DNA from 4 places in the Bradyrhizobium sp. B124 genome. Region 1 is predicted to be linked to each of the others. Evidence: riboswitches for the same ligand, from Rfam matches in the RefSeq annotation. Region 1 holds a riboswitch; each other region holds the start of a gene.
The links. Region 1 has a riboswitch for cobalamin ahead of AAFG13_RS24010 (TonB-dependent receptor). Riboswitches for the same ligand answer to the same signal wherever they lie in the genome.
Positions count from the first base shown of each region.

Region 1 (2,199 bases):
TTCGCCTGGCTGAGCAGGACGGCGGCGCCCGCGATGATGAAGGGCAGCGCCAGCGCCACGTGCTGGAAGCTGCGGTCCTCCAGCGAACCGAGCAGCCAGAATGCGATCTCCAGCACCACGAACGGATTGCTCGAGAGATTCATCACCAGCGCCGTCGCAGCTCCCGCAAAGCTCGAGATCGCGAGTCCCGCGAGGATCAGAATCAGCAGCCCGGAATTGCGGCCGGCGATCGCAAGCAGCGCGAACACCGAGCCGAACGCGGCGATGATCGCCACCACCGGCAGTGCATAGGAACGCACATCGGCGAGGACCAGCGCGATCACCAGCACCGCGCCGAACGCCGCCGATTGCGGCGCGCCGAACAGCGACGGCGAGGCCAGCGGATTGCGCAGCAGGCCCTGCAGCGCTGCGCCCGATAACCCGAGAATACCGCCGATCGCGAACGCCAGAATGGTGCGCGGCAGCCGGATCTCGCGCACGATCACCTGCGCCACGTCGCTGCCGCCGCCGAACAGCGCCTCGATCACCGCAAGCGGCGACAGCCTCACCGGCCCGATGCCGAGCGAGAGCACTAGCAGCAGCACCACGAGCGCGAGCAGCGCCGCGGTGGCGCCCCACCGGCGCCGCGCCGCGACCTCGGCCGCCAAGGCAAAATCCTGCACGCTCATTGGATCCATGCTCTTACAGCGATCGCCGTGGCAGACAAGCGACACTCAACAAAAACCGTGGCCACCTGGCAGCCGCCCGACCTCCGCCGGATTGACTTTGCTGCCCAGCCGAACCCTAGATGAACATGACGGTTCTTTCATGAGATGAAAAGGGAATGCGGTGCGGGGAAACTTCCCCAACGCCGCGGCTGCCCCCGCAACTGTATGCGGTGAATCCTTCGTCACAGGCCACTGGGAATCTCGGTCCTGGGAAGGCGACGAAGGGTAACGACCCGCGAGCCAGGAGACCTGCCGTCAGCCGTGGTCACACGCGAAGATGCCGGTCGGGGAGTACAGGCATGAGCTTCACTTGAGGCTGCAAGCAGCTGAGCCTGCGAGCACGATGGTGAGACTGGTTCGCGGTGACGTGCCACTGACGTTACCGAGGTCTCACTTAGATGTTCTCCAACTCTTCCTCCCGGCGCCGCCGCGCGCTTCTGCTCGCGTCGACGATGATCGCGCCGACAATCGTTCTCTCGACCGCACGGGCGCAGCAGGTGCTCTCTCCCAATCAGCTGCCGGCCATCGAAATCACCAAGCCGGGCGACCAGAATTTTACGCGCGCCAAGCCGGCCGCTGACGAAGCGCCGGCGCCGCGCCGCCCGGCGCCGGGCACCGCGCAAGGCAACAATGTGGGCAGCGGAGCAGGATCGAACACGACAGGGACCGGACCGGCCACCGGAACGGGCGGCACCGGTGGCGGCGGCCGCCAGTTCGCCGGCATCGTCGGCTCTTCCTCGACGGTGATCACGGCCGACGACATCGCGCATTCGCCGGTGCAATCGCTGCCCGAGATTCTCGCGCAGGCGCCGGGCGTGCAGCTGCAATCGCTTTATGGCAGCCCGAACGGCGCCAAGACCGCGGTCGACCTGCGCGGCTTCGGCGCATTCGCCTCCGACAATACCCTGTTCCTGCTCAACGGCCGCCGCCTCAACGACGTCGACAAGGCCGGCTTCGATCTCACCACGATCCCGCTCGATTCGATCGAACGCATCGAGATCACGCGCGGCAACAGCGGCGCGGTTCTCTACGGCGACAACGCGGTAGGCGGCGTGGTCAACATCATCACCAAGACCGGCGCCGGCGGTCCGCCGGCCACGATCCGGGCCGAAGGCGGCTTCGGCTCGTTCAACACCCGCATGGCCGCGGTGTCCGCGGCACTCAATTCCGGACCGTGGTCGACCTCGTTCTACGGCAACGGCATCAAGTCCGACGGCTACCGCGTCAACAACGCGCTCGACCAGCGCAACGCCGTCGGCAACGTCAACTACACGACATCGGATCTCACCGCCTTCCTCACCGTCACCGGCAGCGACCAGAAGCTCGGCCTGCCCGGCGGACGGCTGGTCGATCCGTCGATCGGCGTCAACGAGCTGCTCACCGACCGCCGCGGCGCGGCGACGCCGTTCGACTACGCCAATCAGCAAACCGCCAGCGTCACTGCCGGCTTCACCAAGACGCTGATGAACGGCGTCGACCTCATCGTCGATGG
Region 1 covers NZ_CP152413.1:5,015,335-5,017,533, forward strand. Annotated here, with positions in the region: gene AAFG13_RS24005 (iron ABC transporter permease) at 1-668, opposite strand, end outside; cobalamin riboswitch at 781-979, shown strand; gene AAFG13_RS24010 (TonB-dependent receptor) at 1,160-2,199, shown strand, end outside.

Region 2 (2,199 bases), 3.1 Mb from region 1:
GGCGCTCCTTCGCGGCCATGCGACGCTGCAGGAATTTCGAGGAATGGGGGCCAGTTGTGCTTGGCCCTCTACGGCCCACAACGCGCGAAGTCGCTTTTCAGCGCCGGGCATCTGGAATACACGCCAAGGAAGTCCACCCCTCGAGCAGGCGGACGAGAAGTGGCGTTCGCGCTGCGCACGCGCGAGGGCACGTTATCGGCCCGTCGTTCATCGACGGGTCGTCGCTGTTCATGATTGGAGGAGTGCGCTTCCACGCCGTGTCGATATTCGTAAAGCGGGTGGGGGCGTCGAGCCGTGCTAGCGTCGCTTTGAGCTGCTCAATAGTTTTGAGAGTATCTGTCTAACGGGTTGACTCATGAACGGCCTTATCATCCATCCGAACAGGCCAACCGTAAAGACGCCAACCGCAAAGACGCCGAGGGTACTCCAAACAGCCATTTTCATTGCGGGCCTCTCTGTTCCGGTTGAGGAGGTTCGATATGCTTGCTCAGGCAGTATCGCCAAAAAAGACCTGCGTGACGCCTACCAGAATTGGCTGGCATCGTAAGACAATATGCCCGCTGAGTATGCTGTTGGAGTTCCGCATATGTCTTGCGATTGCCAACACCGATCCTTGATTGTTGGTGGAGAAGCCGGACGCAGGATAGCGTTCTTGATGAACCGTAGCTGACTCACATGAAGACCGTCTGCTCGGCGCAATGGCCCTCATCGCGCGGGCCGCGTTTGTCTCTTGCTCGGATCTGACGCGCGGCTTCACGTCGACGCACCATCCGATATGGTCATTGGGATATTCATGATTGCAGACGGGGTCTAAATCGAGATCAATGGTGAAGGTGGACCATCATTCGCATAAGAGAGGCCACGGCATTAATTTGAGAGGTTGACGGAATAGTTCTCTTGCCGATAATCCAAGCCGTCGAGGTTCTCCGGGTCCCACTTGATCCGGAGCTAAGAGGGAAGCCGGTGCCAATGCCGGCGCTGCCCCCGCAACTGTGAGCGGAGAGCCGCTGTCCAACAGAGTCACTGAAGCCTGCGCGGCTTCGGGAAGGCCGGACAGCGGCGATGACCCGCGAGCCAGGAGACCTGCCCCGGCAATATATTCGTCCACGGGCGGGGTGCCCCGGTGGTACGCCAAGCAGCCGTCGCTCGCGCGACTTGCCTGCCTGCGTCCGCCCTGGCCTTTGCCCCCAATATGGGGTTAACGCTATGTCTCTTCTCTCGCTTCCGGTTGCTACGCTCGGAACGCCGCGCATCGGTCCAAGGCGCGAGCTAAAGCTCGCGCTCGAAAGCTACTGGGCCGGAAGAATCAGCGAACAGCAGTTGCTCGAGGACGCAGCCGGCCTGCGTGCTGCGAACTGGGCTCGCCAGACATCCCTCGGTGTCACTGTCATTCCGTCGAACGATTTCTCGCTGTATGACCAGGTGCTCGACACCAGTGTCATGGTTGGAGCTATCCCGGAAATTTACGCGCCGAAAGCCGAATCCGTTTCGCTCAAGACTTACTTCGCCATGGCACGCGGTTCACAATGCGACGGGCAGGATGCGAGTTGCGGTCACGGATCGCGCGCCTATGGCGCACCCGCGCAGGAGATGACCAAGTGGTTCGACACCAACTACCACTACATGGTCCCGGAATTGAACCGTGGGCAGACTTTCAGGCTGTCCTGTCGTAAGCCTATCGAAGAGTATGAGGAAGCCAAGGCGCTTGGCTTTCAGACCCGCCCTGTCCTGATCGGGCCGGTCACATTCCTAAAGCTCGGCAAGAGTGCGGATCCTGCCTTCCAGCCTCTGTCACTGCTGGATGACCTGATACCGGTCTATATCGAGGTTTTGCAGGAATTGGCTAAACGCGGGGCAAGCTGGGTTCAGTTCGACGAGCCCTGCCTCGTCCTCGATCTGGATGAGAGCTCGCGAAAATCCTTGCTCCATGCCTATGACCGGCTCGCAAAGGAGGGGCCGGCCATCAAGATCATGGTAGCGAGCTATTTCGGCGACCTCCGTGACAATCTGGACACCGCCTTGCGCCTGCCTATTGCCGGGCTGCACGTCGATCTGGTTCGCGCGCCACGGTTATTGGACGAGATCATTGCTGGCAGCCGGAATGATCTCGTCATGTCGCTCGGCGTCATAGACGGCCGCAATGTGTGGCGGTCGAACTTGTCGGCGCTCCGCCAGCGGCTGGATCCCGCAATTGCGAAG
Region 2 covers NZ_CP152413.1:8,149,214-8,151,412, forward strand. Annotated here, with positions in the region: cobalamin riboswitch at 903-1,106, shown strand; gene metE (5-methyltetrahydropteroyltriglutamate--homocysteine S-methyltransferase) at 1,207-2,199, shown strand, end outside.
Region 2: linked by a shared signal. The riboswitch ahead of metE (5-methyltetrahydropteroyltriglutamate--homocysteine S-methyltransferase) and the one ahead of AAFG13_RS24010 (TonB-dependent receptor) in region 1 are both predicted to bind cobalamin.

Region 3 (2,199 bases), 4.0 Mb from region 1:
ACGCGGGCGTCGATCGCGCCGTCGACGATGGGCAACATCGGCACCTCGCGCGGCATCTCGGCCGAGATCAGCGCCTTGGCCGCTTTGATCCCCTCGGCTCCGGCGAGATCGGCCTTGGTCAGCAATACGATATCGGCGCAGGCGATCTGGTCCTCGAACACTTCGGACAGCGGCGTCTCGTGGTCGAGATTCTCATCTGCCGCGCGCTGCGCATCCACCGCGGCCGGGTCAGGCGCAAAGCGACCCGCGGCAACGGCCTCCGCATCGGCCAGCGCGATCACGCCGTCGACCGTGATCCGCGAGCGGATCTCCGGCCAGTCGAACGCCTTCAGCAACGGCTTCGGCAGCGCGAGGCCGGATGTCTCGATCACGATATGATCGGGTCTCACAGGGCGCGCGAGCAACTGCTCCATCGCCGGGATGAAATCGTCGGCGACAGTGCAGCAGATGCAACCATTGGCGAGCTCGACAATATTCTCGGTCGGGCAATTGGCGTCCGCACACGACTTCAGGATGTCGCCGTCGACGCCCTCGCTGCCGAATTCGTTCACCAGCACCGCGAGCTTCTTGCCGTTGGCATTCCGGATCAGATGCTGGATCAGCGTCGTCTTGCCGGACCCGAGAAAGCCGGTCACGACGGTGACCGGAACCTTGGCGAGCGTCATCATTCTGCGGCCTCCGGCACGATGGCGATGGGTGGGATGCGGGCAAGCGATTGCTTGCGGAAGATTTCGGGACGGCTGCGCCACGGCACGATGCCGTCAGGCGCCGCGGCATAGGCAGAGGCGCCGGCGATCACATCCTTGGCATGATCAGCGGACAGGCGGCCGTACACATAGGACCACCGCCCCGGCGCGCTGAGCGCGACCGAGCAGCCCTGGCTGCAGGCCGACAGGCATTCGACCGGAACCAGATTGACGTCATCGGGCACACCGGCCTCAACAAGCGCGGCATGCAGGCGCGCACCGGGCGCGAGCTCGCCTTCGGCGAGCGTCTGGCCGGCGCGGCACGTGATACAGACATGAAGTGTAACGCTCATCGCCCTTCCTGGATTGACTGCGGGAAGCGATGAGGCACACGAACCTGACGTGAACAGGCTCGTTCCCCGTCGCGGAACACCCCGTCCGCCGGTCTCAAACACATCGCGTCGGCAGGTCTCCCGGCTTGCGGAGTAGGATTTCTCCCTTGATGCCCACCTTCCCGACTCCATCAGGGAATCAGTGGCTTGGGCATCTCTCCGGTCACGGTCGCGGGGGCGGCTGCGCTTTGGGCAAACCCAGCGGTCTGAGCCCTATCGCATTCCCTCTTCGCCTGTCGTAGGACAGGAACCAACGCGGGGTCACCATTCGGCCTAGCCTCGCACTTGTCAAGCCGAAGGAACGTGATGATTTCTGATGGAAACGACGCTGAAGATCGCGACGTCGGCACCGACCCTTCATTGGATGCGCGCCACGCGGCCAAAATGGCGAAAAAGAAGGTCGCCCGCGACAAGATCATGGCGACCAAGAGCGGTGAAAAGGGCTTGATCATCGTTCATACCGGCGCCGGCAAAGGAAAATCCTCCTCCGCCTTCGGCATGATCGTGCGCTGCGTGGCGCACGGCTTTCCCTGCGCCGTGGTGCAATTCATCAAGGGCGCCTGGGATACCGGCGAGCGCCGCCTGCTCACCGGGCATTTCGGCGATCTCTGTCAATTCCATGCGATGGGCGAAGGTTTTACCTGGGAGACGCAGGATCGCGCCCGCGACATCGCGGCAGCGCAAGCCGGCTGGGAAAAGGCCAAGCAGCTGATCGCGGATCCGAGCCTGCGGATGGTCGTGCTCGACGAGATCAACATCGCGCTTCGGTATGACTATCTGGCGATCGCCGATGTCGTCGATTTCCTGACCACGTCGAAGCCGCCGATGACGCATGTCGTGCTCACCGGGCGCAACGCTAAGGACGAATTGATCGAGATCGCCGATCTCGTCACCGAGATGACGTTGGTCAAGCACCCCTTCCGGTCCGGCATCAAGGCCCAGCCGGGCGTCGAGTTCTGACAGACATCACCATGGCGCGCGCATTGATGATCCAGGGAGCCGGCTCGGACGTGGGCAAGTCGCTCATCGTCGCCGGCCTTGCGCGTGCCGCAAGACGGCGCGGCCTGCGCGTGCTCCCGTTCAAGCCGCAGAACATGTCCAACAACGCCGCCGTGACCGTC
Region 3 covers NZ_CP152413.1:9,036,523-9,038,721, reverse strand. Annotated here, with positions in the region: gene cobW (cobalamin biosynthesis protein CobW) at 1-668, opposite strand, end outside; gene AAFG13_RS42105 (DUF1636 domain-containing protein) at 665-1,039, opposite strand; cobalamin riboswitch at 1,132-1,348, opposite strand; gene cobO (cob(I)yrinic acid a,c-diamide adenosyltransferase) at 1,385-2,038, shown strand; gene AAFG13_RS42095 (cobyric acid synthase) at 2,050-2,199, shown strand, end outside.
Region 3: linked by a shared signal. The riboswitch ahead of AAFG13_RS42105 (DUF1636 domain-containing protein) and the one ahead of AAFG13_RS24010 (TonB-dependent receptor) in region 1 are both predicted to bind cobalamin.

Region 4 (2,199 bases), 360 kb from region 1:
GGCGATGCTGAACGATGCGCTGCTGCGCTCGCAGCTGCGCGCGGCCGATGTGGTGGCGCTGAGCAAAGTCGATCTGGCCGATGCAGCCGCGTGCGCGGCGATCCGAGATGCCGTGCGGACAATGCGTCCGGCTGCGGTCATCGTTGCTGCCCTGCATGGCGAGGTGCCGGCCGAGCTGGTGTTTCCGGCCGATCTCGATCATGTGCCGACGCTGCGCGAGACCGCGCCGCGACGGCCGACGTCCGATCGGTTCGAGACGCTGAGCTGGACCTCGGAGCGGAAGGTAGCGTTGCCGCGCTTGCAGCAGGCGATCGGCAGACTGGCGCCGAAGCTGGCGCGGGCGAAGGGATTGTTCGAGACGGTGGAGCAGCCGGGACGGCTGACGGTATTTCAACTCGCCGGCGGACGCGCGACACTGGCTGCCGGCGGCGTGCCGGCGCCCGGCGTGCCACGCACGCGAATCGTGTTCATCGCCGAGATGGGCGCGCTGTCGCGGGCCGAGATCGATGAGGTGATGCAGGGATGTGTCGAAGCAGGGTGATGTGAGCTTACGTTTCCGTCACCCTGAGGAGCGCGAAGCGCGTCTCGAAGGGTCGACGGCCACCAGCCGGGCCGTGCATCCTTCGAGACGCGCGTTCCGCGCTCCTCAGGATGACGGGTTACCGCTCCGCGTCAGCAGTAGATGTGGCTGGGCTGTGTCATCGCCGCAGCATCATCCCGCAAAGCATGTGTGCGACAATCGCATCGAATTGACAGCCCATCCCGCACCACCTATCGTTTCGCTCGACGGTTCCCTTCGGGGATCAAAAGGGAATGCGGTGCGAGGGTAACCCCAATGCCGCAGCTGTCCCCGCAACTGTAAACGGCGAGCCTTTCGTCAATTTGCCACTGGGCCACTCCGCCCGGGAAGGCGTCGACAGGCGATGACCCGTGAGCCAGGAGACCTGCCGTCAGTCGTGGTCACACGCGAGCACATCGGGCGGGGGCGTCCTGGTGGGATCGGAGCACTGCCTCTGGGGCAATGCGCCAGTCCGCGTTCGCGGTGACGTGCCACGTTACCGCGAGTCTTTCCGTGTCTCCGTCAACTCCCTCCGCGCGCCGTTGGCGCCTCGGTCTCGTTTGCTCCCTGTCATCGCTGCTGCTGCCGGCTGAAGGTTCGGCACAAACATCTCCACCCACCACGCTCGATCCGATCGAGGTCGCACCCTCGACATCCGCAAAGCCCAAGCCTGCGGCGCGAAGCCGCAACTCGGCGACGTCGTCGCGGCCGCGCGCCAGACCTGCAACGGCGGCAACCGCTGGCGCACCCCGTGCTGCAGCGTCGGGCGCTTCGGGATCGGCATCACCGACGCTCAACGCCACCACACAGGGAGGCACCGGCAGTCGTCTCAACCTGACGCCGCTGCAGACGCCGGCCAGCGTCGAGATCATCACGTCGCAAACCATCGCCGAGCGCGGCCAGCACAATGTGCTTGATGCCGTCACGCAGAATGCGGCCGGGTTCATCGCAACGCCGGCGCCCGGCAATGGCGGCCTGTCGTTCAGCACCCGCGGCTTTGCCGGCAGCAATTCGGTGATGACGCTGTATGACGGCACACGCTTCTATATCGGCTCGGGCACCCTGACGTTCCCCTACGACACCTGGTCGACCCAGCGGGTCGAGGTGCTGCGCGGCCCGGCCTCGGTGCTGTACGGCGAAGGCGCGATCGGCGGCGTCATCAACGTCGTTCCGAAGAAGCCGCAGGGCACGCCCTATAATGAGGCCGAGGTCTCGCTCGACAGCAATATGACGCGGCGGCTCTCGGTGGACAGCACCGGTCCGATCAACCCCAATGTGTCGTACCGCATCAACGCCACCGGCAACATGTCGGACGGCTGGGTCGATCGCGACAAGACCTCGAATGCGGTGGTCTCCGCCGCCGTGCGGGTGCAGGCATCGGACAACCTCGCCTTCACGCTGTCAGAGGATTATGGCGACCGCAGCCCGTCGCGCTATTTCGGCACGCCGCTGATCAACGGCTCGATTCAGGACGCGCTGCGCTTCAAGAACTACAACGCATTGGACAGCGCAATCCGCTACCAGGACAGCTGGACCCAGCTCAAGACCGAGTGGGACGTCGCCGACGGCATCAAGATCAACAACACGCTGTATTACCTGACCAGCGAGCGGCACTGGCGCGATATCGAAAACTACATCTG
Region 4 covers NZ_CP152413.1:4,658,636-4,660,834, reverse strand. Annotated here, with positions in the region: gene AAFG13_RS22275 (GTP-binding protein) at 1-541, shown strand, start outside; cobalamin riboswitch at 771-967, shown strand; gene AAFG13_RS22270 (TonB-dependent receptor) at 1,073-2,199, shown strand, end outside.
Region 4: linked by a shared signal. The riboswitch ahead of AAFG13_RS22270 (TonB-dependent receptor) and the one ahead of AAFG13_RS24010 (TonB-dependent receptor) in region 1 are both predicted to bind cobalamin.